Regions from separate parts of the Paraglaciecola aestuariivivens genome, predicted to be linked through region 1. Evidence: predicted binding sites of a transcription regulator. Region 1 holds the regulator's gene; each other region holds the start of a gene.

Region 1 (10,089 bases):
ATTAAATTAGGCATTCAAGTGGCAGTCATTACTGGTCGCCAATCAAATATGGTTGAAAAACGCATGAGCGCTTTAGGGGTTCAGCATATTTACCAAGGCTGTGAAGACAAACTACCCGCCCTAAAAACCATCCAAGCTCAAACTGGCATTGCCCCCCATGCTACCGCTGCCATAGGCGACGATATGCCAGATTTGGGCATGTTTAAAGCCGCCCAAATAAAAGTATGTGTACAAGATGGTCACCCTATTGTTGCCGCGCAAGCCAATTATTGCACTATCACTAAAGGCGGTATGGGTGCAGTGCGGGAGTTATGTGATCTAATTCTATTGGCACACAATAAACTTGAAGGCATACACGGTGCCAGTGTATGAACAGAGTAACACTCTGTATAGGTATGCTTTTTTTATTAGCGTTAGGCTTAAGTTTGCCTAGCTGGCTTAATCAAGCGCCACCCGATACAGATAATCTAACAGAAGAAGCTTGGGTGCCGAATTATCAAGCCAAACAAATGCGCAGCACTTTATACGATAAAATGGGTCATATTAACCATCAAGTGTTTGCCCAAAAGATGGAACATTTTGATTTACTTGGCTTTACTCTATTTACCCAACCTAATTATTTATTGTTTGCTCAGTCGATGCATCCATGGAAAGTTAAAGCAAATGAAGGCACACTATACGAAGATCAACGGATTCAATTTGAATCTGATGTACAAATAACCAGTCTGAACGATCAAGGTTATATTCAAGTCATTAAAACACAATTTGTTGAAGTGAATTTAGCTGAAAAAACCATGTATTCAGATCAAGCTGTAGAAATTGTTGGGCCCAATTACGTCATTAACAGTAACGGCTTTACCGCAAGCTTAGAAACCCAAAGATACGAGTTATTAGACCATGTTAAAACTGTTTACCAGCCTGCTTCATCACACTAGTTTGTTGGGCTTATGCTTGTTTGCGGCCACCAGTCACGCAGGCAAAGACGACTTTAGTAAAAAGATTGAATTAGCTTCGCAATATCAAAACGCTGATGGCATTGCCAAAAAAGCCACTTACGAAGGCAATGTGGTGATCAAACAAGGTTCGTTAGAAGTTAAAGCTGACGCGTTAGAAATTGATGCTAGCAAAGGCGAAGGCAAAGAAATTTTTATTGCAACAGGCAACCCTGCAACCTATTCACAAAAACAAGAAGATGGCAGTACAGTAACCGCCAGCGCGGATAGAATTGAATATCACAGAGATAGTCGTTCACTTAGCTTAGAAGGCAATGCCCATATCACCCAAAACTCCAGCAGTGTTAAAGGCAAATCCATAAAGTTTAATATGGAATTAGAACAAATTATTGCTCAGGGCAGTGATCAAGAAAGCGGTCGGGTAATCACGACTTTTCAGCCAGTCACTAAGACGCCAGAAGCTAAAACACAGGAAAACCAACCTTAATGGCCGTTTTAAAAGCTCAACATTTGGCTAAATCTTATAAATCACGCCAGGTAGTGCGGGATGTAAGTTTAGAGGTGTCTACTGGGCAAATAGTAGGACTGCTAGGCCCTAATGGTGCGGGAAAAACCACCACATTTTATATGATTGTTGGCTTAGTGCCTTTAGATAAAGGCGATATTTTTATTGATCAACAAGCCTTAACTTTACAACCTATGCATGTGCGTGCCAGACAAGGCATAGGTTACTTACCTCAAGAAGCCTCTATTTTTAGAAAGCTGACTGTACATCAAAACTTAATGGCTATTTTACAAACGCGCAAAGAGCTTTCGACCGAACAAAGAGAGCAACAAGCTGATTCACTTTTAGACGAATTCAATATAAACCATATTCGCAATAGCTTAGGTATGAGCTTATCTGGCGGTGAGCGGCGAAGAGTTGAAATTGCCCGCGCCTTAGCTGCCGACCCAGAATTTATATTATTAGATGAACCCTTTGCGGGAGTCGATCCTATCTCGGTAAACGACATTAAAAAGATTATTCAGCACTTGCGAGATCGCGGTTTAGGTGTGTTAATTACTGACCACAATGTCAGAGAAACCCTAGACGTTTGTGAAAAAGCTTACATAGTCAGTCATGGTGAACTCATAGCTTCTGGCACTGCCGAAGAAGTTTTAAGTGATCAACGTGTAAGAGATGTATACCTAGGTGAACAATTCAGGCTATAGTTAAGCTATTCATGACTCTTAATTTACGAATTTTTATCCTTGACCTAAACTGGATTCAACCCATAATCAACTGATAGATATGAAGAAATCCAACTTAGCCAGCAAAATGTCGCAAATCAAGAGTGTAACTCGGCTGATAACAACAACAGACTAAGCATAAGAAGTAAATGAAACCCTCTTTACAGTTAAAATTTAGCCAACAACTCACTATGACTCCGCAGCTGCAACAGGCGATTAAGCTGTTGCAGTTATCAACCTTGGATTTACAAACTGAAATTCAAGAGGCCCTTGATTCTAATCCATTGTTAGAAATAGATGAGCAGCAAGACAATGCTAGTGACGAAAAAGCCCTAGAAACCAATCACAGCGCCGATGCAAAAGACGAGAGCAATTCACAAAAAGAAGTCAGCGCCGACAGCGTTGAAACCGGTGATGCCCTGCAAAATAACGATATTCCCGAAGATTTACCTCTAGACAGCACTTGGGATGAATATCTGAGTGCCTCTTCTGCGCCTTCATCTATGACCAGCGCCGGCTCAGCAGGCGATGACGACCAAGTTTTTCAGGGTGAAACCACAGACAATATTCAAGACCATTTATTATGGCAGATGCGTCTCACCCATTTTAGCGAAACAGACGCCGCCATTGCTATGGCTATTATTGACTCTATTGACGAAGCTGGTTACTTAACTATCAGTACCGAAGAAGTGCTGGCTAGCATGGATGATGAAGAAATAGAGTTAGATGAAGTAGAAGTGGTGCTCAAGCGCATTCAAATGTTTGATCCTGTTGGCTCTGGCGCTCGCAGTGCCCAAGAGTGTTTATTAATTCAACTTAAACAATTTGCTCCCGATACCCCTTGGTTAGAAGAAGCCAAGATGTTAATCACTGAATATTGCGATTTAATTGGCAGTAAAGACTACCGTACCTTAATGCGCAAAACTCGTCTAAAAGAAGACGAGTTACGCGAAGTTATGCGTTTACTGCAAAGCCTTAACCCTAGACCTGGCACAGCTATAGTCACGGGTGAATCTGAATACGTGATCCCAGATGTGTCTGTGTCTAAAAAGAATGGCCGCTGGACAGTAGAGCTTAACCCCGACAGCTTACCCAAGCTCAATGTAAACCAACAATATGCGGCTATGAGCAAGGGCTTAAAAAACGCCTCTGACAGCCAGTTTATTCGTTCGCATTTACAAGAAGCTAAGTGGTTTATAAAAAGTGTCGAAAGTCGAAACGAAACCTTATTAAAAGTGTCAAACTGCATAGTGCAACAACAAATGGGCTTTTTTGAACATGGGCCAGAAATGATGAAGCCTATGGTACTCAATGATGTGGCTGAAATGGTAGATATGCATGAGTCTACAATCAGCCGAGTAACAACCCAGAAGTATATGCACACACCTAGAGGGATTTTTGAACTAAAATATTTCTTCTCTAGTCATGTTGCCACTGAAACTGGAGGCGAATGTTCGTCTACTGCTATTCGAGCTTTAATTAAAAAGCTGGTAGCAGCCGAAAAACCAAGTAAACCATTAAGTGATAGTAAGATTGCCCAATTGTTAGCCGACCAAGGCATTAAAGTGGCACGGCGTACAATAGCAAAATATCGGGAGTCTTTAATGATCCCACCGTCAAACCAACGTAAGAGCCTACTATAGGCGGATTGAAGAAGGAGAAGGCGATATGCAAATTAACCTGACCGGTCATCATGTAGATATTACAGATTCTTTAAGAGACTACGTAGACACAAAATTTACTAAATTAGAACGACACTACGATGCCATTAACAATGTTTATGTCATTTTAAATGTAGAAAAGTTGAATCAAAAAGCCGAAGCCACATTACACCTTAGCGGCACTGAAGTTTTTGCCACATCCGAACATACCGATATGTATGCCGCCATTGATGCTTTAATCGATAAACTTGACCGACAAGTGATAAAGCACAAGGAAAAAGTTAAACGCCATTAACCCCCAACCATTAGAATCGCAATGGAAATAAAAGATATTCTGCACCCTGACTGCACTATATGTGCAGTTCAAGGTAGCAGCAAAAAGAAAGTGCTCGAATTGATTAGTCAAATTGCCAACCAGCATTTGATTGACATAGATCAAGCCACTATTTTAGCCAGTTTGATATGCCGCGAAAAAATGGGCAGTACGGGTATTGGCAATGGTATTGCGCTACCTCATGGGCGTTTACGCGATTTAGAAAAAGTGCTAGCTATAGTGGTAACCACTGAGCATGGGATTGATTTCGACGCTATAGACAATGCTCCCGTAGATGTCTTTTTTGCGATTTTAGTACCCGAAAATAAAGCCTCAGAACATTTAGGCACTTTGTCTGCCATTGCGTTTAAGCTAAATAATAAAGTGACCTTAGATAAAATGCGTAAGGCAAAAACCGATCAAGAATTATTTGAGGCTATCATTTAAATGAAATTAATCATTATTAGTGGGCGTTCTGGTTCAGGTAAATCCATTGTATTGCGCTCACTAGAAGATTTAGGTTACTACTGCGTAGACAACATCCCAGTTAATTTATTGCCAACATTAACCCATACAGTGGTAGACGAGTACGATCAGGTTGCGGTCAGCATAGACGTTCGAAACTTACCCAAAAACCCCAACGAGTTAGTGGAAATTCTTGATTACCTGCCATCGACTTGGACTATGACCATACTCTATTTAGATGCCAGCGATGACATATTAATTAAACGCTTTAGTGAAACCCGACGTTTACATCCTTTATCTAAACAAAATAAGTCACTATCTGCGGCTATCCATGCTGAAAGCCAACTTTTGGCCCCTATAGCAGAACGCGCTGATTTATACTTAGATACAGACCAACTCAGCGTTCACCAATTAGCCGAATTAGTGCGAGAGCGCATATTAGGCAAAAAAAGCTCTCGTTTAGTTTTGGTATTTGAATCTTTTGGTTTTAAGCATGGAATACCTAAAGATGCGGATTACGTATTTGATGGGCGCTTTTTACCCAATCCACATTGGGAGCCAGACCTAAAACACCTCACAGGCTTAGATGCGCCTGTGCAAAACTTTTTAGGCTCACAACCCATAGTAACCAAATTTATTTGGCAAATTCAAAACCTTATATCTACCTGGTTACCCCACTTAGAACGTAATAATCGCAGTTATGTGACTATTGCCATAGGTTGTACAGGCGGCCAACATCGCTCAGTTTATGTAGCCGAAACCTTAGCCAAAAGCTTTAGCGATTCGCATCCCGATGTGCAAATACGTCATCGCGAATTAAATAGGTAACTCATGCCTAAATTTGAAAAAACGCTTTTGATAGTCAATAAGCTAGGCCTGCACGCCCGAGCGGCAACTCAATTAGTTCAATTGACCAATAAATTTGACGCTCAAATCACCTTATATCAAGGCGACAAACAAGCTTCAGCAAACAGTGTTTTAGGCCTAATGATGTTAGAAAGCCATCAAGGTAAAGAAGTTAAAGTAGTGAGCGAAGGGGCAGATGCGCAAGCTGCCCTCGACGCAGTAGAAACCCTTATTGCCACTAAATTTAACGAACAAGAATAAGCTGTTCAAACATTGCCCCCCTGCTAATAACTAAAGAATGTAAAAGATAGACAAATAAGTGCTGACCATTTCAGTGCCTTAGATTAAACTACTAAAGCAAAATCAATCTGTTACACAACTTTTTAGTTATCAACGAGTAATAGTAGTTAATCAGCATGCCAGAAACCTTCGAAGCACAACACAGCAACAGCCAACTTCATGCAATTAATGAAGCCTTAAATCAAGGCGAAACTGTGCTGGCTAAAGCCTTATTACAAGAAGTTCCACCTTGTGATGTAGCCTTATTGCTTGAATCTAGTCGAAGTCGAAACCGTTTAGATATCTGGCAACTGATTGAGCCCGATCTTTACAGTGATGTACTCGAAGAATTATCTGATGATGTGCGAAACGGCATCATCAAAAATATGCTACCTGAAAAAGTTACCGATGCCCTAGAGGAAATGGACACCGATAACTTAGTTGATACCTTGCGTGGCCTGCCCCAAGAAGTTGCCCAAGATTTACTTGCAGCCATGGACGAGCAAGACAGACTTAGAGCAGAACTGGGTTTGTCATATGGCGAAGAAACCGCCGGCTTTATTATGAATACCGACGCCATAACCCTAAGGCCAGGTATTAATGTTGATGTGATTCTGCGTTATTTGCGCCTCAAAGGCGATATGCCAGAACATACCGATACTTTGTACGTAGTAGACCGCGACGACAAACTTATGGGCGGTGTGGCCCTTACTCAACTCATTACCGCAGCTCCCGACACCCCTGTTGAGTCATTAATTAAAAACTCTGAAGCTATTCCCGCGACTATGATGGACGACGAAGTGGCCAGTTTATTTGAACGCTACAATTGGTTGTCGGCTCCGGTGGTTGATGAAAACAATCAGTTACTAGGGCGTATTACCATAGATGACGTGGTAGACATTATTCGTGAAGACGCCGAACACTCTATGATGAGTATGGCCGGTTTAGATGACGAAGAAGATACCTTTGCCCCTGTAGTAAAAAGTACCCAGCGCCGCTCAATATGGTTAGGTGTTAACTTACTCACAGCTTTGATGGCCGCGGCGGTAAGTGATTTATTTGAAGCCACCCTGAGTCAATTGGCGGTATTAGCCATTTTAAATACCATAGTGCCGAGTATGGGCGGAGTCGCGGGCAACCAAACCCTTACCTTAGTTATTCGTGGTATGGCCTTAGGTCATGTTAGTTCGGCCAATGCCAGATGGTTAATTACCAAAGAGCTAGCTATAGGCTTTTTAAATGGTGTGATTTGGGCTGTATTGATTGCATCTGTCATCGCATTTTGGAAACAAGACCTCATGCTTGGTTTGGTAATTGCCTTTGCCATGCTAGTCAATATGATTGCTGCAGGGTTAGCCGGCGCTAGCTTACCTATTATTATGCGTAAGCTTAAAATTGACCCAGCTTTGGCTGGCAGTGTGATACTCACCACCATCACTGATGTAGTAGGTATCTTTGCCTTTTTGGGCACTGCTACTTGGTTGTTAATGTAACTTTAGGCCAAGCAAATCCAAATTTTCCTACTCACGCTGTTATCCCTTATCGCTTTTGCGGCAAACTCCATTTTGTGCCGACTGGCACTGGATGCTGAAAAACTAAACCCCATAGACTTTACCGCCATTAGGTTAGCCTCAGGGGCTATCACTTTAGGTTGTTTAGTGTGGTTTAAATACCCCAAAATTTTGCCCAGCATTTGGCAACAAGGCAGTAATAAGGGGGCGTTGGCTCTCTTGGTCTACGCCTTAGCTTTTTCTTATGCCTATATCCAGCTAAACACAGCAACAGGCGCGCTTATTTTATTCGCCAGTGTGCAATTTACTATGTTGATTATGAGTTGGCTGGCGGGCAAGAAAATGCGCCTGCAGGAACACCTGGGCATTATTATTTCAGCAATAGGTTTTATTTATTTTGTTTATCCTGAATTAGATAGCCCAAACTTTTTAGCTTGTTTGTTGATGATAATGGCCGGCATTGCTTGGGGGGCCTATAGCTTAATAGGCGCGCAGTCGAGTCAGGCTTTATTAAGTACAGCTGGTAACTTTATTCGCTTACTACCTATGGTTGGCCTCATGTTGGTGCTGTCTTATTTTGTGTCTGATTGGAATATATCCTTAAACGGCTGGATCTATAGCTTGAGCTCAGGAGCATTAGCTTCGGGTTTGGGTTACGCCATATGGTATTTAGTTTTGCCACAACTCAAACCTTCGGTTGCCGCTGTCAGTCAACTTTCTGTACCCATTTGGGCAGCGTTAGGCGGGGTATTGTTAGTGGGTGAAGCCATCAGCCTCCACCTAAGTATTTCAGCCATCATTATACTAGGTGGGATCTTGCTGGTGATTTTAGCTAAAAGCCAAAGCAGCCTAGAATAACCCTTGCCCTAACGCTTAGATTAAGCAATTTAACTCACTACATCTAATCATCTACATCTTGCTGGCTCAACCAATTAACTAGTTTTTGCATATCTTGCTGAGCTGCTTGATTAAGCTGTTCTACCCAGTCATGCACATTTTGCCACCAGGCGGGGTGATCACCTTGTTGTATTTCATTAGCAATTCTTTGCACGCGAGATAAGCCAACCGAGCCTGCTGCCCCTTTGATTTTATGCGCTTGAGAGCAGACTTCGTCTTTTTCATCTGCACTTAAACTCAATTGCAAAATATTCAGGTATTCAGGCATGTTCTCTTGGAATACATTCACACTAGTTCGCACCATTTCATGCCCTATGGTATCAACCAGCATTTGCAGTAACTCTAAATCTAAAATGCTATTAAGTTGATCTTGAATTGGCTCTTCTACTGCCACATGAGGTTTGCTTGGCTGTTCACAGAATAGGCTGTTAAACACTTCAATAATTCGACTCTTTTTAACAGGCTTAGCTATAACGTCATCCATGCCGTTGTTAAGATATTCTTGACGGGTTTTTATCACGTTGGCCGTTAACGCCACAATGCTAGTTTGTTCAACTAATGACTCTTGGTGCAAGGTAGAGGCCACCTCAAAGCCATTCATGTCAGGCAATTGAATGTCTAATAAAATTAAGTCGTATTGTTTATCTCTTGCTTTGTTTAGCGCTTCATTACCTGTCATGGCCACATCAACATGCTGACCTAACTTTTCTAATAGAGCTTTGGCCACCATCACATTTAGCTCGATATCTTCAACCAATAATATCTGTAAACCCGTGACTTTTAATTCTTCAACCTGAATAGGGCCTTTACTGATAGCTAAAGGCAACTCAACAGTAAAACAGGTACCTTCACCCTGTACACTGTTGACACTAATTTTACCTTTCATCAAAGACACCATTTGCTGACATATAGCTAAGCCTATGCCAGTGCCTGTGGCACTTTGATGCTCTGGTGAATCAACTTGATAGTACATGGCAAAAATTTTATCTAAATCTTGCTCGGGGATCCCTACCCCAGTATCACTAACTTTAAAGGTCACTAAACTGGTATCAGAGTCCAGTTGTTTGGCTCTTACATCTAAACTCACTGAGCCCTTTTGGGTAAATTTCACCGCATTAAATAGCAGGTTCCACAAAATCTGACGTAGACGAGTTCCATCTACTTCCACTAAAGCCGGTACGGGTTCGTGCACTTTTGCTTTAAAAGCCAAATCTTTATCATTGGCTAATAATTCGATTATGCTCCCAAGCTCTTGAGTAAAATCTTGAATTGAAACGGTTTTTAATGAAAGCTCTAGCCTATCGCGATCAAGCCTATCTAAATCAATAATGTCATTAAAGATATTGCCTAAGGTAATGCCACTAGCATAGATGGTGCTGACCCAGGCAAATTGTTCGCTGGTTAGTTCAGTATCCCGCAACATTCTACTCAGCCCAACTATGCCATTAAGTGGCGTACGTAATTCATGGCTGATGGTGGCAATAAAAGCAGTTTTATCTTTACTGGCTTTAGTTACCGCATTTTCGGCTTGCTTACGCTCAGTTATGTCTCGACCAAAAGCCAGCAAACCTAATCGTGTACCATCGGCGCTAAAAAACGGCACTTTACGCATTTCAAAATATCGCCTAGGTTGCCCATCTGCGAATTTGATCCACATTTCTTCTGTAATACTGACATTGTTTTCTAATACTTCGTGATCACTGGCCACCACTTGATTGGCCAATTCTTCGTCGTAAACTTCATGTGGGGTTAAACCTATTAATTCTTGTTCGGTTTTACCTGTCATTTTTTCTGCAACTCTATTGCAGCCAGCAAATTGCCCTTCTTCATTTCGGTAATAAATTAAGTCAGGTGAGGCATCTATGATGGAGCGCAGTAAGGTAGATAAACGCGAAGCTTGTTGCTCTTGATCAGACTTTTTAGCGATTTGGCGC
Region 2 (10,089 bases), on a different contig from region 1:
AAACTGGTGCTGTAAAGCAGACTTAAAGCAGTACTTAAACATAATATGTTAAGTGCGGCCGAGAGACTTTGATTTGCCCAATGAATGACAAAATTTATGTTGTTTTTTAACTTGTTAGCTAAATTGTACATACTTTAAAAAAGCCTGTTTAATTGACCTTATCGCTAAACTTAGCATAATTTTTGATTGATAAAACCTTACTCTGCTACTTATGCCAAATTAAAAGTAATTGTTGTTTAGAGATTTCAATTTGATCAGCAGCTCGGGCACGTTCAAGTTGGGTAACAGGGCCTAAATCAAACAGCACTAACTCTCTAAAATCATTAATTAAGCTTTGTTTAATGGCTTTAATAATTTGACTGGAGTCGGAATAGGAATCTTCTGCAATTTTAAAGCTATCAAGTTTTAAATTTTCAAATAAATAGGATTCAGAAAATCCGTAAAAACGCATATCACCAGTAAAAATCAAATTTACAACCAAACTTTGTTGTTGATCGGTTGAACTGGCTGTTAGGGCCAGCTTAATAGATTGATCTAGCACATCTATTAATATTTTGGGTTCGGAAAATGTTGCACTGTATCCTTGAAAAGACTTTTCCTGAGGAAACTGTTTAGCTAAGGTTTTGTTGATGCTTTTAGCTTTAACAATTTCGATTACTTTGTCGACTTGAGCTAGGCCATGAGGCATAGGAAATGCCAAAAAAGCACCTAGCAGGATCAATTTAAGGTTCATTTTTATTACTCCCTAGCCTAGCTTTAAACCTAAGCTGTCAATAAATTGCAAATAATACTACTCAATGACGCGCTTATAGTTGCGCTCACATGCAATGCTAGTGCTTAGCTCATTCCATCTCTTGAGAATTTGCACCTGGGTCTTTAGCCCTAACCAACTGCAATTGACCATCCACATGAATGTCCCGTTGTGGAAAGGCAATCACCACATTATGTTCGGCAAATAACTCATCGATTCTAAAACGAATGTTGCTTCTTACCACTCTTAAGTCGCGTTCTACTGTGGCATTAGTCCAAAAATAAGCTTCGAATAATAATGCGTTGTCGGCAAAATCATCAAAAATTACTACAGGCGCAGGGTTGTCTAACACGTCTTTTTGTTCTTCAACGGCTTGCATCAACAAGCTTTGTACTTTTTTACATGGCGAACCGTAGGCAACTCCAACTTTTACAGAGGTACGAGTTAAGCTATCAATTAAGGTCCAATTAATGACGGTATTTTCTAATAATTTACTGTTAGGTATTAACATGTGAACCCCATCTACTCGCCTAATTCGGGTGGAGCGAGTATTGATTGATTCAACCCGTCCTCTGGCATCTTCTACTTCTAAAAAATCTCCAATTTTTATGGGGCGCTCCCACATAAGGATCCAGCCGCTAATAAAGTTATTGATAATATTTTGGGCACCAAAACCAAATCCAATGGCTACGGCACCAGATAAAAATGCAAAGGCAGTGATAGGAACATTAAGAAAGTCGAGTAAGGTGACGGTAAGAATAACGATAGCCAAAACGTAAAATACCCGTTTGACTAAATGCACTACATCAGCATTTACCCCGCTATTGATTAGTTTGTTAAACACCAATTTGGCTAACCACTTGATTAACAGAGAGGCAACAATAAGAGCAATAGGCACGGCTATGACTTTGCCTAAAGTGTAAGTTTGTTCCGCTAGGGTAAATACCGGAATATTAAGAAAGTCGACAAATTTTTGCATGCCTGCTTACCTCTTTGATTAACCTTAGCTTAGCCCATTAAAACTGAGTCTTTACAATCTCACTTTGCCAGCTAGGCTAATTTAACTTTTTGTTTTAATCGAGCTTTTTTGGCTTTGCTCGTGCATAAATGTTATCACCGCATCTATGCCTCTTTGCCTTAAAATTGGCGCAAATTCAGAACGTTTAGACTGCACCATACTGATCCCTTCGGCAATTAGGTCATAGGCTTTCCACTGACCCTCTTTGTTGCGTCTTACCTGAAAAGTAAGGTCAATAGTGGGCTTGCCTGGCTCTTTTATATAAGCTTTTACCGCCACAGTTTTTCGCCCATCAAGGGCTTTAGATGGCTCAAACTCGACGATTTGGTTGGTGTATTGCTGTAGGGCCGAAGCATAGGTTGTGATTAGGTACAGCCTAAATTGCTCATAATAAGCGTCCAGCTTTTCTTTTGGGATATCTCTTGCTGGGGTACCTATTACGCTTAATGCAGCATAAACATGATCTATGTGCGGCATAAGTTGTTGTTCAACTATTGTTTGTATATGGCTAGGTTGAGATTGTATTAGTTGCTGATCTTGCTTTATTTGAGCAAAAGTTGCAGTGGCAACAGATTTTACAAACACATAGGGATCATCAGATTGCGCAAAAACAGGCGCAGAAACTAAGGCCCAAATCATTAATATATGAGAGATTAACCTAAACATGTAACACGTCCTTTAAACCAGGCTGGAAACTTGATGAGTTTGCATTGTACTATCCCAATTCTGTCTCTGATATAAAAAAGGGAAATTATTATTCCCTAACAAAAGGAAAACCCCCTTGTCGGCCATCAATCTAAGTAAAAAAAGTAGCTTAAGTCATCTGATTTATTGGTCGCTTGCCATAATGATTTTTAGCTTAGGTTTGTATTTGAGCCATATTGCTTGGATGGGGCTAGAGTGGTTTACACGGGCTGGCTGTTTGGTGGTGGTGCTAGGGGTATGGTCAAGTATAGGTGTGGTACTGCATGAAAAGCTCATCACTAGACGAGCCAATTGGTTGCGTAACAAAGAGCTTAGACAGCTAACGGCTAAAAAACTAAATGATTCTGATATTGCCCTAGGCATAGATCAAATTAATACTAGTCACGATCAGAGGTTGAGTGTGGCCATGCAAGACTTACGTTTGTCAGTTGGGGTTTTGGAAATGTCACTTTTGATCAGCGGCACTTTAGTCTGGGGGTTTGGCGATATTTTAGTGATGACCTGGTTGTACACACTTTAATTTAATTAAAATGATTTAAATCTGTGGTTACAGCTATAGTTAGTAGTGAAACTCCTACCTACTGGCCATGTAAAATTTGCAAAATTGCATAGGCCGAATTTACCTTTTATCTTTATGTAAATCATAAAAGCTAATAATATCAATGGCATAGTTGATTATTTGGGTTTGGCACAATAGTCGCATTGATTAGTTTGAACGCAAGTAATTGTTTAACAAACTAAGAGGATTTTATTATGTTGGGCTGGGCATTAACATTTTTTATTATCGCTATTATTGCTGCTGTTTTTGGATTTGGTGGCATAGCCGGTGCTGCAACAGGTATCGCTAAAATATTATTTTTTGTGTTTGTGGTGTTGTTGGTGTTATCACTGATTTCAAATGCATTGCGTGGAAAGGCGCCTAAGGCCTAAAAGCTTAGGTACAAACACATTAGATTTTACCCTTAACTATACGGAGATTATTATGAAATTTTTTAAACATATGACTACTACATTATTGGCTTTGGTTGCGGTATTTGCTTTGTCTGCTTGTGAAGGTGAAGCTGAAAACGCCGGCGAGAAACTAGACGAAGTCGTGACAGATGCAGGTAACGCAGTAGAAGATGCATGTGAAGAAGTAAAAGAAAATGCAGATGCTGAAGATACAGACTGCTAATTATCGTCAAAATTAAAAAAAGGGCTTAGGCCCTTTTTTTGATCGATGCGCAAAGCTTTAGTGTAATAAACCGTGCCAATTTGAAGTTATTCTTTGTCAAAACTGTCCACTATTATGGCTCCCAAAGAAGCGGGCATGGCAATGATAATAAGTCGCTTTATGGCAATTAGAGGCGTGTCATAAATAGGAAATTTATTCAGAGCGAGCAAAATTAACCCCACCACTATTAGGGTAATAAAATAAGCTAAGAAGATTCGCACACAATAGCTGGTTACTCGATGCTTAATATCGCTTTGAAACAAACTGAAATAGGTATAGTGGGTAAGAAAAAACAAGGATAATAGTGCCAGCAAAATTAAATTGGCTATAGGTAATGTCTCGGCCATTTTCCAAGCTTCTTGGGTAAAGGCAATAGGCATAGCCATGGCAAAAGCCCCAATGGCAATCTGACTGGCATCTTCGCTATTAAAATATAACTGTATTGACATAGGTACCTTCAATTTCGAAATAGAAAGGTTTTAGATTACTCGCTCGGTTTTTATTATAAAACATAAACTTAGCTAAAAGAGAGGCAAAATGAGGTTTAGTTATTATTACCTAATCAGCGCAGGGTTAATTTTAATTGCAGCTTGGTATACGCCAAACATTTTTCTAAGTCTGATATTGTTTTGGATAGGCGCCTCAGTAGGCGCGGTTGCTTTTGCCTATGTATTTAAACGTCCACAGATATTTAGAAAAAAACATGATGGCTCTATTCCTTTTTATATTCGCTGGTTATTTGTGCCATTTTTATTGGGCGCACAAGTTTACAATGCCTGGGCCCGCAAGCAGGACTCTGTGCCAGCTATTCAAAAAATTGACCACAACCTTTATTTAGCTTGCCGACTCTTTCCTGCTGATATAGAAGAGCTTAAACGCCTTGGTGTGCGTGCTATTTTAGACGTGACCGCTGAATTTGATGGCTTAGATTGGTCTGCTTATGAAGAAAACCTACATTATTTAAATGTGCCTGTACTTGATCATCAAAGCCCAACTGAGAAACAAATCCGGCTAGCTATTAATTGGTTAGATAATCAAACTAAAAAGCATGCGGTGGTTATTCATTGTGCTTTAGGTCGTGGTCGTTCAGTATTTGTTATGGCAGCCTATTTACTAAAAAAACATCCTCAGTGGAACGTGGCCAAAGCCTTAGAAACCATCCATGGGGTGAGGCGTACCGCGCGCTTGAATCGTAAACAACTCAGCAATTTAAAAAAAGTTCATCAAGGCTTAGTGCAAGAGCCACAAGCGGTTTTGGCCATTATTGCTAACCCTATTTCGGGTGGAGGTAAATGGCAAGTCAACAAAGATGAAATTGTGCAGCGCTTATCGGTTAAGTACTCGGTATTAGTGTTTGAAACCCAACAACACCAATCAGCCAAAAGTTTAACCCTTGAAGCATTGCAGCATAAGCCTAAAGTGGTAGTGGCTTGTGGCGGTGATGGGACCTTAGCAGAAGTGGCCGCCCAATTGTTAGATACCCAAGTGGTGTTTGGCATGATAGCCATGGGCACTACTAATGCTTTATGTCATGCGATTTATGGCACAGGCACTAAAGTTTACCCAGTGGCATTATGCTGCGACGCGATTTTATACGGACAAGTACAAAGTATTGATACCGCAAAATGTAATGACCAGCTAATGTTGTTGATGGCGAGCATAGGTTTTGGTCAACAAATGATAGCTTCGGCCGGCCGTGCAGAAAAAGATCAAAGTGGGCAAATGGCTTATTTAAAAGGCTTATTTAAGGCAGTGCAAAATGGTCAGATTTACTGCCTAACCTTAAGCTTAGATAATCAAGCTAAGTTTGAGGTGCAGACTACTAGTTTAGTGGTAGCCAATGCCGCACCTTTTTCAACGGTTTTAGCTCAAGGAGGAGGGGGCCCAAGTATGACGGACGGGCGTTTAGATATTACCTGGTTACCTGCAGAGCATGATGTTGCCAAGCAAGTATTCAACTTGGCAGACTTAGCAATAAGTGGCATAACTGGCGAAGCCGCCAACCCAGACATTTGTTTTAAACAAGCACAAAATATTCAGATCAGTAGCTCAAGCCCGATTAGTTACATGTTAGACGGAGAAGAGCGTCAGGCAGAAGCGCTAAACATTGAGGTATTGCCTAAATCACTTAAAGTCGCGACTCAAGCCACAATTAATTAAGGCTAAATACTTAAAAATAGGCCTCTAGCACTTGTAAAATGCCGTATAACTGCTTGACTTAAATTGTCACTTTTTACCCCTAAAGTGTAATTTTTGCGGTTGCATTGCACCAATTAACCATATGAGATCAACAAGGATGTGCTTGTGAGTACACAGAATCCATTGATAAACCGAGTCTCAGATGTGATTGAGGTGTTAAGTGCGGGCGCTGACTTTTACCAATTCGCTATTCAAAATATGCCAGATGAAGATCAAAGACGTGCGTTATTAGTGATGTACAGAGCCCGCAAAGCCGCCATAAATGAGTTAAAACCTTTTATTCAAGCTCAATCTAAACAACCTCTAAAGGGTGAGCATATTGCGGCTTTATTAATTGCTACTTACCAAGAGGTGGTGGGGCAAAATAAAATTTGTCAGGGTGAATCTTTCTGGCCCTTATTAATTGAATTAGAAAGTAAAACCTTAAATGTCATAGATTTAGCCATAAACCTACCGCAACCTTATGTGTGTAAGCAATATCTACAACGCGTGAGAGTGTCAATGCAAAGTTGTTACGATGCATTTAAACGTATCAATGCTTGGTTAAATAAAACCAAGGCCTAAAAACCTTAAATTTTATCTCAGTTATTTACTTAATAAGCTTTAGCTAATTGGCTTAGGCAATGGTTTAATATTAGTTGTCTACTCTGAAATATATTGGATGCTACAGTGGTTAAAAAACTTTCTTTACTTATGGCTCAAGGCTTATTAGCGCTCTTGCCTATTACCCTAACTTTGTACTTTTTAGTGTGGTTAGTCACCACCATTGAAACAAGTCTTACCCCTTATATTCCGAGTCAAATCTACTTTCCAGGACTAGGCCTAATTTTAGGTTTAGTGATTTTGCTTTTAGTGGGATTAGCGGTTAATGCCTACATAGTAAGTAGTTTTATTGGGTGGGGCGGGCGGTTACTTGAACGCATACCCTTAATTAAAACCATTTATGGAACCATTCAAGACGCGGTTAATTTAATTAACATTGGTAAAAAACAAAAAATGCAAAGTGTGGTGTCAGTGAAGATCACCGAGAACATTCACTTAATTGGTTTTGTTACCAGTCACGAAGGCGCTAAAAAACTGTTTAAAAATGAAGAAAAACTAGGGGTATATATCCCCTTAAGTTATCAAATTGGTGGTTATACTTTGTATATAGACAGCGACCAACTTACCCCCTTAGATATAGATGTTGAAACCGCAATGCGCATTTCTCTAACCGGTGGCAGTGCTAGCGGCAGTAAGTCGAATAAAAACCATTAGGTATAAAAAGGGGCGCTATTGTGCCCCATGTGGTTTGACAAACTTAACTAACAAGGCAGGTAACAGGGTTAGGTCAGTAATAAGTGCAAATAACATGGCCAGAGCCGTAAGCAGTCCAAACAGCATGCTGGGTACAAAGTCTGAAAACGCCAAGAGAGCAAAGCCTACACAAATGATAATAGTAGTAAATAACATGGCATAACCCACACTAAAATAGGCTTTTTTGACCGCTTCTTGTGGTTGTTGGTGACCGTATAAATAATGGTGCACAAAATGAATAGTATCATCCACCGCTATACCCATAGCGATTGCCGCAATGGTAATAGTCATTAAATCCAACGGAATATTAGCGTAACCCATTACCGCTAAAATCAGCAAAGTGCAGATAATGTTAGGGATAAGGGCAATGAGGGCCACAGTAAATCGTTTAAACAAGATCCACATCACTATTAACAGAGCTAGATAAACTATGCCCAAAGTTAAAATTTGTGAGTTAAATAATCGCTCTAAAATATCTTGATACAACACAAACAAATTAGTCAGTTGATAATCTTCAGGAGTAAAACCGTTAGCAGCTAAATCTTGGCGAATATCGGCTAAATATTGCTTGCGATTAAACTCTGGAGTGCTGTCTTTAACTCTGCTGCTCAAGCGTAATTGCTGGTGTTGATTGGAGAAGTAACTGCCAATTAGCGACTCTCTTAGATTATCGTCAACTAAATGATAAATAGCGGTTAATTCGTATTCTGTTAATGGTTTGCCCTGATTAAGCTGTTGGGCCAATTGTGTAAAGTTGAGTACTGAAGTGGTATTTCCTGTAGCAGGATATTGCTGCAAAATAGTCTGTGCTATTTGCAATCGTTGAACACTTTTAGCTGTAATGGCAAGCTCTGGGTGTTGTTCATCTGCGGGTATATTAATAATAATATCAAAAGGTGTAGAGCCCCCAAATTGTTGATCTATAAAACTAAGTTCTTGGTGTACTTGTGTATCTTTAGCAAAATAATTTAAAAAACTATTTTCTACACTTAATCTGAATAATCCCAGCACTGCAATAATTGCCACCCCTATAAAAACACTGATGGTAATATTAGATCTTTGCAAGGTGACAGCGGAAATCCACGAAATAATGCGATGGCTTAGTTTATTGTTAGCACTTTGAGTTTGATGCTTAAATAAACATAACAAGGCAGGAAAAAACACCAGAGATAGGGTGATAGACACTAACATGGCTATGATCATCATCCAGCCAAAACTCACCACAGGTTGTATGCCACTAAATATCAACGAGCCAAAGCCTACTGAGGTGGTTATGCCTGCATAAAAGCAAGGTTTTAGCTTACTTTTTAAGGTGGCGCTGACCAATTGGCTTTGACTTAACTCTTGTTGTTTTTCTGCTAGTTGACGATATTGCACTATAAGGTGCACACAAATTGCCAAAGTAAGAATGAGTTGCAAAGCAATAAAATTAGATGAAATGACAGTAGTGCGTAAATCAAAAATACCAAACAAGCCCATAGTCATTAACACGCTGGCCGCGCAACAAGTCACTGGAATAATCACCCAGCGCCAACTTCTAAATAGTACTAACAGCATTAAACAGATAGCCAGCCCAATGGCACTGCCAAATAGTTTTAGATCTGTGCTGATAATTTTGACTAATTGATGCCCTAATACATAGGAGCCACCTAGATACACGTTAGCATGATCGCTTACGCTATCTGCCACTTGATAAATTTTGGCAATCTCTTGTTGGCGTTGTTGGTTTAATTGTTGTTTTATTGGATCGGCTTGCGCTTTTAATTTTTGAACTTGTTGCGCGTCTTGCTCAGTAAATTCTCCGCTAAGGTGTTTTTTATTTAATTCAATTATTTGAGATTCTATTTGGCTAAGCTTGGGATGGGCTTTAAATACAATTTGAATGGCAGTAGCTGATACATTTTGATTAACCAGCAAATCAGTAAATAAAGGGTGCTGCTGAAAAATCTCGCGCATTTGCTCAAAACTAAATGCTTTGTTTTGCCAGGTCCATTGTTGTGGATCGATATTAGGGTCGAGCTGACCCATTTGTGATAATAAAGGCACGTTTAAAATATGGGTTACAGAGTTAACCCGAGTTAACTGGCCAATTTTTTCGCTTAAAGCCTGAATATCATCAAAGCTTTGCTGGCTAAATAGTGCATGTTTTTTGGGTTCGTAGGCCAGCAAAATAAACTCATCTGGGGCAAACCTTTGGTTCATTATTTGGCTTTGAATATAAAGTTGATTGTCTTTAACAAGCAAGGTGTCTGCCGATGCATCAATCTTAAAATACTGCACATACCAAGCTAAGCCTAAGGTTAAGATCAGTACTGCTATGCTAGTGATTAGTGGGTGGCGAGTAAGCCAAACAGGTTGTGCTTCAGTCATTTAGGCTTCCTTCAGCAGCATCAACACTAGAAGCATCTGATTCAGCAGGTTTTTCTGGGTAAGCGTCATCCCTAAACAAAGCTTGCATGTACATATTTCTAAAAAATAAATAAGGGTCTTCACTTTCTAGATACAGGCTTTGATAGCTCTGTGCTCTTGGAGCAAACTGATGAAAGCCGTTATAGCCCTGAATATACTGGGTTTGAGGAGACTCTGTGATAAAAGTAATAGGTGCAAAAGTATTTTCGGTAAAAGTAGACAAGCCATTACGTATATCGCTTTGGCCTAGTACAGGCAAAACAATAAATGCCCCATGTGACACATTCCATTGAGCTAAAGTATCGTTTAGGCTGGCTTTTTGAGGCTGTATGTCAAACCAGTTTTGCGCAGGATCAAAAATACCTAACACCCCAATAGTACTGTTAATTAAAAAGCGACCTAGATTTGCACCGGCAGGCTCGCCCTTGGCTTGCAGTAAATGGTTTAATGCATTTAAAGGTTCGCGCAGGTTACTAAAAATACGCGTGACTGCAGCTT
Region 3 (10,089 bases), on a different contig from region 1:
TTGTTTTCATCAAAACGATAATGCACAAACTCTTTAGTACCAGCGGCAAGAACATTTAAACCACCACCAAAGGTGCCAACCCAAATATTACCTGTTTTATCAGGGTAAACACTAGTCACAGCATTAAAACTCAAGCTAGTGGGGTCATCAGCCTGATGCTCAAAATACTCGATTTGCATAGTATCTACATTTAATTTACCTAAGCCGCCACCACGTGAGCCAAACCATAAAATATTGTTATCTCCGCGAGCTGTCATGATACGCGTATCACGCAGAGCTGGTTGGCTGTCTTCGTTAAGTACTTGCAGCACATTTCCTTGGCTGTCTAACCGAGTTAAGCCACCATAACTGGCCACCCAAATTGAACGTTCACCTTTAGTTGAAATGGTTTCTGCAAAGCCTAAAACCACTTTGCTGGCTAATCCATTTTCAATATGCTCAAAAGGGACCTCAATGGTCTTGTTGATCCCATGATAGGTACCAAACCACATTAGACCTGAAGGATCTTGCAAGATAGATAGAACTTTTTTATCACTAAGCCCGTGTGCGACGCTAAAGGTAATAAATTGATCGCGACCATTCCATAAACTTGCCCCAGAGTCTGTACCAAACCAAATACGTTGTTTTTGATCTTGATAAATAGTGTGTACAAGGTTGTCGGCCAAGCTGTTTGGTTGTTTCTCTTGCTGTTTGAAGTGGGTAAATTTATTGCGTTGCGGATTCATCATACTTACGCCAGCATCTTTACTACTGATCCAAAGGCGTTGCTGAATATCTATAAATAAATTAGTGAGCTGGTCACTAAAAAAGACCTGCTCTGTAGTGGAGTTATAGGCAGATAAAGTCAGGCTTTGTTTATCTAATTTGAATAAACCATTGCCATCTGTGGCTAACCATAGTTGATTTCCATCGTTTATTATGGCGGTAATACTGGCGTCTTTGTCTAGGCTAGGTAGCAGTTGGCGAGGGTCAAAATGTTTAAAGTCCATAGTGTCTGGATTTAAGCGACTGAACTTGCCGTTGTTGTACCCTAACCACATATAACCGTCATTATCTAACGCCATACTACGAATTTGATTAGACAAGGGTGACTTGGCTAAGTTGTCGCTTTGTTTCCAGTGGCTAAAGGTATGATTGGCTGAGTTATATAAGTTTAAGCCACCACCATCTGTCGCTATCCATAATCGTTGGGCTTTATCTTGTAATATAGTGCGAACATTATCTGAGCTTAAAGAGTTGGGGTTACGAGGTTCATGCACAAAGCTTAATAATTGGTAACCATCGTAGCGGTGAATACCTTCTTGGGTGACTACCCATAAATAACCCGTTTGGTCTTGGTAGATTTGGCGGGCAGTTTTTTGATTGAGTTGATTGCTTATTTCAGCGATGGAGAAACTAAAGTTGGGATTGTTTGCTGCTTGGCTTGCAAGGCTAAAAAATAGCAAGAATACTAACCAAAACTTTCCGTTATTTTGCATAGATTGTGGACATCTTTGTCTTATTTGAATCTAGATTAACGCAATCCTTTATTGAAGCCAATAGCCTATAACTAGTTTCAATCTCTTGTTATTAATCAAGATGTTGCATCTGTTGGATAATGTAAAACATATTAAAACGCCCTTAGCTTTATAATCACTGATTATTAGGCTAAGGGCGTTGGTCTTGTGTTACTTATTCTTGTTTCATAAAGTTTTCTTGGATCAGTTGGGCTTCATCCCACATGTAAGCTTCGTCCCACATAAAGGCTTCATCCCACATGAAAGCTTCATCCCACATAAAGGCTTCGTCCCACATAAAGGCTTCATCCCACATGAAAGCTTCGTCCCACATGAAGGCTTCGTCCCACATAAAGGCTTCTTCCCATACTTCAAATTCAAAGCCTTGGATGTAGTAGTTACCATTTTCATCTTTACGAGCGGCACCCATGTAGTGTTTGTCACCATTTAGGTCTGCTGCTATATCCATGCCTTTGTTGGCACAACCAGTGCGCGTTGAGGCTACTGCTTTGACGGCATTGACGCTACCAGCACCTTGTTGGAATGGGCTATAGGCTAATTTACCGTTGGCGGTTTGTGCCATAGTAGTGCTGCTCATTAAGCGGCATTTCACATCATTTGCACTTAAGCTAGGATCTTTTTGCAACATTAGCGCAACTATGCCCGATACCACCCCAGAAGACTGAGAGGTTCCAGATAAGATATAACGCTCTTTGCCTACCATATATTGTGGAAACTTAGCGGCTAAGTACATGTCTTCACTGGCTAAACTAAAGATATGTCCGCCTGGTGCAACTAAGTCTGGCTTAATAAAAGCTTCATGAGTCGGACCTTGTGAAGAGAACGTTAGCATTTTATCGTCGCTAGTGTCGGCTGTGTAATTGTCGCTAGTTCCACCTACACTGATAACATAAGGAACGTTAGCAGGTACACCAATAGACATAGCAGCAGGGCCAGTATTACCAGCAGAGGTAACCACCACTATATCTTTTTGCCACAGTGCCATAACCGCTTGGTTTACCGGATCATCCCAATAGTTTGAGCGAGGTGGCGCACCAAAAGATAAGTTCACAACTCGAATGTTTAACGCTTTGTGATTATCTGCCACAAATTGTATACCGCGTATGGCATCTAAGTAGGTACTGTGGCCGTCTTCATAAAATGCTTTCACCACCACTAAATTAACATCTGGTGCTACACCTTGGTAATAGTCACGCTTTTGTCCACCCATTACTGCGTTGTCGCTATTTGCAATAATGCCGGTTACATGAGTACCGTGAATATTTTCATCTGTCATTTTGTTAGGCGACACATTGACGTCTTCAATGGCATCATAAGCGGCTTTGATCCGGCTTTTGTTAGCAGTATCGCGACTTAATGCCAGGTTAGCAGCCCACAAGCCACTATCGATTACTGCAACAGTCACGCCTTTACCAGTAATGCCTTTATCATGCAGCTGGTCTGCACCTATGCTGTTTATATAATAACTATTGGTGTCGCCATCTATTCCCTGGGTGTCGTAACCTTTAACTAGTTCACGGCCACAGTTTTCTTTAAATGACACTTCCATGTCGAAATCGCCCTGGGCGTAATATTCAGTGCCGTTGTTACTAAATGCGAGTTCAACTGTGGCGCCTTGATATCCATCTAAAAATGCGGTAGCTGGAATGTCTTGAGCATCTAATACTAATTCACCAGTGTGTTGCTCGTTTAAGTTAACAAACACACTGTTGCCGTTAAATTTAACCGAGCGTACATTGCCTAAAGCGGTTGGCCAGCTAAATGCCATTTTAGATAAATTAGCTTGCTCATCTTTGGCGTTATAAAGGTTCCAACGAATTTTATTGGCCGACATTTCTACTACATGACTGCCGTACACTTTACAGCTGTCTGTTGCACTGGCAGAAAATACGCCTTCGTTGTTGGTGATTTTAATTAAATCTGTCAGTGATTGTAAGGCAGCCAATTGCTCATCACTGACCTTTACCCCAAGACCACTAACAATAGGAAGTTCGTGAGTGATTTCACCACCAACTTTTTCCATGATCTTTTTAAGGCCTAAAATGTCCTCACCTTGGATTAATACATGGTTATTCAACTCAACCACTGGTGCTAATGCGTCGGTAACTGAACCTAAAAGACCGTCACTATAGGCCGAGAATGAAAGGGCATTAAAGCCTATCAAGCTCGACAGCAATAATGCACTTTTACGATTAAATTTTAGTTTCATTATCTTATTCCTTCACTATTCCCATTAGGCTGTTGATAACCATTAAACAGCAATTTTGTTAACTCCACCCCTTTATAGCAATGCTTGTGCCAAGTTGTAATTTATTGTTTTTGTTGGTTTTATTTGGGTGGTGAAATATTTGGTTGGTATTTATTGTAAAATTTGAATGGTATTTTTGAAGGGTGGTGGTAATGGGTGCGGTCATTATTTTCATTGTGGGTGTGATTTTGGCGTTTTACACAAATAAGTAAAATATGCAGGGAAAGTTTGGATCTAAATTTGTCTTTTTTTTAAACCCAGTAATAAACCGGGCATAAAAAAGCCGACTTAGCTTGAGGGGCCCCTCAAGCTAAGTCGGCAGTTATCTATCTAAGCTTGTTATTCTTGCAGCATAAAGTTTTCTTGGTTCATGTGCGCTTCGTCCCACATAAAGGCTTCGTCCCACATGAAAGCTTCGTCCCACATGAAGGCTTCATCCCACATAAAGGCTTCGTCCCACATGAAAGCTTCGTCCCACATAAAGGCTTCGTCCCACATGAAAGCTTCATCCCACATAAAGGCTTCGTCCCACATGAAAGCTTCATCCCACATAAAGGCTTCTTCCCATACTTCAAATTCGAAGCCTTTAATGTAGTAGTTACCATCTTCATCTTGGCGAGCTGCGCCCATGTAGTGTTGTTCACCACTTAAGTCGGCAGTGATATCCATGCCATTGTTGGCACAACCAGAGCGGGTTGAATACACAGCGTCTACCGCATTAATACTGCCCGACCCTTGCTGGAAAGGACTATAAGCAAGTTTGCCATTAAATTGAGCCATAGTAGTGCTGCTCATTAAGCGACATTTTACGTCATTGGCAGACAAGCTTGGGTCGTTTTGCAACATTAACGCCACCACACCACTTACCACACCAGAGGCTTGTGAAGTACCCGACATAATAAAGCGATCATTACCTATCATGTATTGAGGGAACTTGTTAGGTACGTACATGTCTTTGCTGGCCAAGCTAAACATGTGGCCACCAGGCGCAACTAAGTCAGGCTTGATAAAGGCTTCATGAGTAGGACCTTGTGACGAGAATGAAAGCAAAGTATCGTCATTTGGGTTGTCTTGGGTATAGTTGTCGCTTATGGCTCCTACGCTTATTACGTAAGGTACGTTAGCTGGTACACCTATAGTCATAGCGCTTGGACCAGTGTTACCCGCAGAGGTAACTACTACCACATCTTTTTGCCATAGCTGCATCACAGCTTGGTTAATAGGATCTGCCCAATAGTTGGAACGAGGCGGCGCACCAAAAGATAGGTTAACCACGCGAATGTTATGCTTTTCGTGGTTGTCGGCAATATATTGTAAACCACGTAGGGCATCTAAATAAGTGCTGTGTCCATCTTCATAAAATGCTTTGATCACCACTAAGTTAACATCTGGTGCCACACCTTGGTAAAAATCGTGTTTTTTACCGTTAATAATAGCGCGCTCACTATTGGCAATAATGCCAGTAATATGGGTACCGTGGCTATTTTCATCGGTCATTTTATTGGGTTTTACTTCAGCATCGTTAATCGCATCATAAGCGGCGACAATGCGCTTTTTGTTATGAGTATCTTTTTTCAGAGCCTTATGTTTAGCCCAAGCTCCACTGTCGATAACAGCAACAGTCACATCTTGCCCAGTGATCCCTTGCTGATGTAACTCATCTGCCCCTATGTTGTTCACATAATAGCTGTTGCTGTCGTTAACATTGGCTTGGGTGTCGTAGCCTTTAACCAGATCGCGTTTACAGTTTTCTTCAAACTGTACATTCATTGAAAAATCGCCTTGCTGGAACTTGTCAGCTTTATAGCGAGTAAAAGAAAGCTCTACTTCAGCGCTATCAAAGGCATTAATTTTTGCGTGTCTTAGCAAGTCTTCTTTTTCAAGGGTTAACTCGCCATCTTGACGTCCAAATAAGCTCCAGAATACTGTTCGGCCGTCAAACTTAACAGTAGTCACTTGGCCTAACTCTTCTGGCCAAGAAAAGGTCATTTTTTTGGTGTTAGCGCGACTATCTCTGGCGTTGTATAGGTTCCAACGGATTTTGTTGCCCGTTAATTCAACTACGTGGCTACCGTAGACTAAACAATGATCTAACGCACTAGAAGTAAAGACAGCTTCGTTTTTAGTTACGGTAATTATGCCTGGTAACTTCTGCAAAATTTGCAGTTGCAAGTCTGAAACACGGATCCCAATACCGTTAATAAGAGGTAAGTTATGTGTAACTTCGCCACCAATTTTGTCAATTAGTTGCTTAAGCAGCTCTACATCACTACCTTGGATCAAAACTTCGTTGTTAAGTCTAATTAAACTATCTAATAGAGGTAGTCTGGGTAACCCTAAGCTAGAGGTTAACTCTTGTACATCTAAGGTAGTCACAACTTGTTCGAGATTAAGATCTTGAATTCCTTTGTCACCTGCAAAGGCAGGAAAAGCAGAGATGCTTAATGCCGCCGCTATAATAGCGAGTTTGTTATTACAGATTTTAACTTTCACTATACTATTCCTTTATGTTTCAAACGCAGTCTTGAGTAAAAACGCTTTTACTTGTTTATCGCTCTCCAATAAGGCAATACTTATGCCATATTTTAACTTGTTGTTTTTAAATGATTATTTGTCCGTTTGAAATATTTGAATGGTTTGGTTTGAAATATTTGAATGGTTATTTTGAAGGTGTTTTATGGGGTGGTTGCAGTCAATTTTTTCATTGGCGCTGGGAGGTTGAACTGTTGGTTGGTTAAAGGCTTTTACTCATAGGGCAAAGATTATCGCTTGGCTTTAATCAGGATGTTTCTAGGGCTATGCTGGGGCGAACAAAAGGTTCCAATTTCAACTTGGTACTGATGTTCTTGCAAATATAAGGCTCGGTCTAAACACAACCATACTTCTGTTGGGCGTCTAAACGCAAAGCGTACTAAATCTAACGCAGATACTTGCTGAAACTTTTTTTCTGCCAAAGCAAGGTAGTGTGCCCAATCAAGTTGTTTAGGTAAGTTAAGCTGTTTTAGTTCAGCGCAATGTCGACAAAAGTCGGCAAAGCTGGCCTTTGCCCATTGGTTACTTAACGATGGCACAGCTAAGTAAGTATCAGATTGGCGTACTTCACGCTGCAAATAATCAAAGCCTAATCGCATAATCTGCAGCTTTTTGCGCTGGCTCTGCACAGTTGCACCAGCCGTGGCTGTTTGCATTACAGCTGTGTGTAATCCTTGTTTGGTTAAAACTAAATCATGTTGACGGCCAAGTTTAGATAAAGGTGAGTAGAGGTCGTCGCTGCGTTTATGATAACAACATGGGGCTAAACTAAGATTGGCAGGCTGCTTTTTAGCTACTTGATGCAAAAGTTGTTCGTGCAATTCACCGCAGGCATGCAAAGCCACTACATGTTGCTTAGTTTGTAAAAACTCTGCAGCTGAGGATTGCATGACATCCACTAAGTGCGAACTAAGCTTAAGCTGGTTTTGTTTAGCATATTGGTTTGCTTGCTCAACTAAATGACTATCCCACTCTAAGGCGGTGAGTTGTTGCTTAAAGGCGCGCGTTAGATAAAAACCTAAATGTGACTTGCCGGCACACCATTCTAAGGTGGGTTGATAGGGCTTACTCAATTTACTGGCAAAATCTTGTACTTGTTGTTGTTTTCTTCCTGGCATACCACTTAGCTGGCGCGGCGAAAGTGTAATCTGATGTCGTGAACTAAAGCGCTCAACGGCTGATAACTGATGGATTTTATCCAGATCAGCAATATAGCGATTTAGAAAACTGATTAAGGCTGTATCGTCATTGGCTAGTTCATCAATTTGTGGCCAAGTTAATTTAAATAATTCAGTGGCTAAGGCTTTATTTTGTGTCAGCCAAGGCAGGTTTAAGTCAAAAAATGCGACGCCTCGCCAATAGTGTTGATTGGCGGTAAGGGCCGCACTTAACTGGCTAAACTGTTGGGCTAATGGCTGGTACATACAAACTTGGTTAATAAGGGAAGGAAACTAAATTTACACACAGTAAAAAAGCGTGTTGCAACTCGAAAAGTTAGCAACACGCTTAGCAGCTTATTTACTGATTTTTTTGTATTTTAATCTATGCGGCTCGACTACATCTGTACCATAGGTGGCTTTTAGCCAAGCGGCATATTCAGTGTAGTTACCATCAAAGAAATTAATTTTACCTTCGTCACGATAGTCCATAATGTGCGTGGCTATGCGATCTAAGAACCATCTGTCGTGCGAAATTACCATGGCGCAACCCGGAAATTCTAACAAGGCGTTTTCTAGGGCGCGCAGGGTTTCTACATCAAGATCATTGGTCGGCTCATCCAGCAATAACACGTTGCCGCCAGCTTTTAACAATTTAGCTAGATGTACACGGTTGCGTTCACCACCAGATAAATCTTTAATAAATTTCTGTTGGTCTGTGCCTTTAAAATTAAACCTGCTGCAATAGGCGCGGCTATTTAATTCAAAATTGCCAATGCGAGTAATATCTGAATCGTCAGATATTTCTTTGTAAACCGTATTATTGCCATCCATGTGATCGCGGAACTGATCAACACTGGCTAATTGTACTGTGTTGCCTAATTCAATTTGGCCTGCATCAGGTTGTTCATCACCACTTAGCATTCTAAATAAAGTTGATTTACCTGCGCCATTTGGCCCGATAATTCCCACTATGGCACCCTTAGGCATGCTAAACGAAAGATCATCAATTAATAAACGATCGCCGTATGACTTTTTCAAGTTTTTAACTTCTATGACTTTATCCCCAAGACGCTCACCAGGTGGAATAAATAACTCGTTGGTTTCGTTGCGTTTTTGGTAGTCACCCGTGCTCATTTCTTCAAATCTTGCCATACGCGCTTTGCTTTTAGACTGACGCCCTTTAGCATTTGAACGCACCCATTCAAGTTCGGTTTTAATGGACTTTTGACGAGCACTTTCGGTTTTTTCTTCTTGCTCTAAACGGGCATCTTTTTGTTCTAGCCATGAAGAATAATTACCTTCCCATGGAATACCTTGGCCACGATCTAGCTCTAAAATCCAACCCGCTACATTATCTAAGAAATACCTATCGTGGGTAATAGCCACAACTGTACCTTCGTAGTCATGTAAAAAGCGCTCTAACCAAGCCACAGATTCTGCATCTAAGTGGTTAGTCGGTTCATCCAGCAACAACATTTCTGGTTTTTCTAATAACAATTTACACAAGGCTACCCGTCGGCGTTCACCACCTGAAAGCTTGCTCACGTCGGCATCCCAAGGGGGCAGGCGTAACGCGTCGGCCGCTCGTTCAAGGGCGTTGTCTAAGTTGTGTCCATCTTTTGATTGAATTATTGCTTCAAGCTCGCCTTGCTCTTTGGCTAAGGCATCAAAGTCTGCGCCTTCTTCAGCGTAGGCCGCATATACTTCTTCAATGCGGGCTAAGGCATGTACAACATCGGCCACCGCTTCTTCGATATTTCCACGAACATCTTTGCTTTCGTCTAATTGTGGTTCTTGAGGTAAATAGCCTATTTTTAACCCGGCTTGTGGAATGGCTTCACCTTCGATCTCGGTATCTAGCCCAGCCATGATTTTTAATAAGGTAGATTTACCCGAACCATTTAAGCCTAATACGCCAATTTTAGCGCCTGGAAAGAAGCTTAATGAGATGTTTTTAAGAATGTGTTTACCCGGTGGTACTACTTTTCCCACGCGCAGCATGCTGTATACGTATTGAGCCATAACTGTCTTTTGTTTGTTGATTTGCGCTTAGTGTAATTCACTGGGCCAGCTGGGTAAAACAGATAAATTTATTTTCACTTAATTATGCGAATAAAATGGCACAACATTTAAGATTAAAGGGTAGTATTTTTATCTGACAGAGTAAAAGGTGAATAGCTTAACTACACACTAAGGAACTTTATGCGAACGTTAAATTGGGGGATTTTAGGCCCTGGTAAAATAGCCCACACCTTTGCCGCTGCTATGCAAAGTGTTGAGTCAGCCAAGATTTTAGCTGTGGCCAGTCGCTCTTCCCAGCGAGCAAAGCAGTTTGCGCAACAGTATCAAATAGCCAAAGAGTATAACGACTACGCTTTGTTATTAGCCGATCCTGACATTGAAATTGTGTATATTGCTACCCCGCATAATTTTCATTATCCACAAGCTAAAATGTGCCTTGAGGCTGGTAAGCATGTTTTAATTGAAAAACCTTGCACTATAAATGCAGCACAAATGCAGACTTTAGTTGAACTTGCAGAGCAACGGGGCTTGCTGCTGCAAGAAGGCTTGTGGAGTCGTTTTATGCCAGCTTTAGGGCAATTGCGCCAGCGCCTGCAAAGTGGGGCTATTG

The links. Region 1 encodes sigma-54, which starts transcription at its own class of promoters, with help from an activator protein. Its sites were predicted from a motif close to GTTGGCACGNNNNTNGNNT; they were not measured.
Region 2: ACVCDT_RS00560 (DUF1328 domain-containing protein) is a predicted target of sigma-54. The motif match lies at 3,159-3,177, and genes of this name have one in related genera.
Region 3: ACVCDT_RS10005 (S8 family peptidase) is a predicted target of sigma-54. The motif match lies at 3,802-3,820, and genes of this name have one in related genera.

Annotation. Positions count from the first base shown of each region.
Region 1 covers NZ_JBRKBA010000008.1:15,846-25,934, forward strand. The annotation lists gene kdsC (3-deoxy-manno-octulosonate-8-phosphatase KdsC) at 1-372, shown strand, start outside; gene lptC (LPS export ABC transporter periplasmic protein LptC) at 369-935, shown strand; gene lptA (lipopolysaccharide transport periplasmic protein LptA) at 898-1,440, shown strand; gene lptB (LPS export ABC transporter ATP-binding protein) at 1,440-2,165, shown strand; gene ACVCDT_RS12445 (RNA polymerase factor sigma-54) at 2,333-3,826, shown strand; gene hpf (ribosome hibernation promoting factor) at 3,852-4,139, shown strand; gene ptsN (PTS IIA-like nitrogen regulatory protein PtsN) at 4,161-4,604, shown strand; gene rapZ (RNase adapter RapZ) at 4,605-5,450, shown strand; gene ACVCDT_RS12465 (HPr family phosphocarrier protein) at 5,454-5,729, shown strand; gene mgtE (magnesium transporter) at 5,885-7,240, shown strand; gene ACVCDT_RS12475 (DMT family transporter) at 7,277-8,116, shown strand; gene arcB (aerobic respiration two-component sensor histidine kinase ArcB) at 8,160-10,089, opposite strand, start outside.
Region 2 covers NZ_JBRKBA010000001.1:97,964-108,052, reverse strand. The annotation lists gene ACVCDT_RS00585 (methylamine utilization protein) at 1-131, opposite strand, end outside; gene ACVCDT_RS00580 (hypothetical protein) at 206-733, opposite strand; gene ACVCDT_RS00575 (mechanosensitive ion channel family protein) at 843-1,730, opposite strand; gene ACVCDT_RS00570 (MlaC/ttg2D family ABC transporter substrate-binding protein) at 1,812-2,435, opposite strand; gene ACVCDT_RS00565 (hypothetical protein) at 2,551-2,994, shown strand; gene ACVCDT_RS00560 (DUF1328 domain-containing protein) at 3,228-3,404, shown strand; gene ACVCDT_RS00555 (hypothetical protein) at 3,457-3,648, shown strand; gene ACVCDT_RS00550 (DUF2391 family protein) at 3,735-4,130, opposite strand; gene ACVCDT_RS00545 (diacylglycerol kinase family protein) at 4,225-5,847, shown strand; gene ACVCDT_RS00540 (hypothetical protein) at 5,992-6,450, shown strand; gene ACVCDT_RS00535 (DUF502 domain-containing protein) at 6,556-7,143, shown strand; gene ACVCDT_RS00530 (efflux RND transporter permease subunit) at 7,159-9,552, opposite strand; gene ACVCDT_RS00525 (MlaA family lipoprotein) at 9,545-10,089, opposite strand, start outside.
Region 3 covers NZ_JBRKBA010000005.1:301,965-312,053, forward strand. The annotation lists gene ACVCDT_RS10000 (hybrid sensor histidine kinase/response regulator) at 1-1,478, opposite strand, end outside; gene ACVCDT_RS10005 (S8 family peptidase) at 1,672-3,726, opposite strand; gene ACVCDT_RS10010 (S8 family peptidase) at 4,105-6,258, opposite strand; gene ACVCDT_RS10015 (methyltransferase) at 6,528-7,721, opposite strand; gene ettA (energy-dependent translational throttle protein EttA) at 7,812-9,479, opposite strand; gene ACVCDT_RS10025 (Gfo/Idh/MocA family protein) at 9,660-10,089, shown strand, end outside.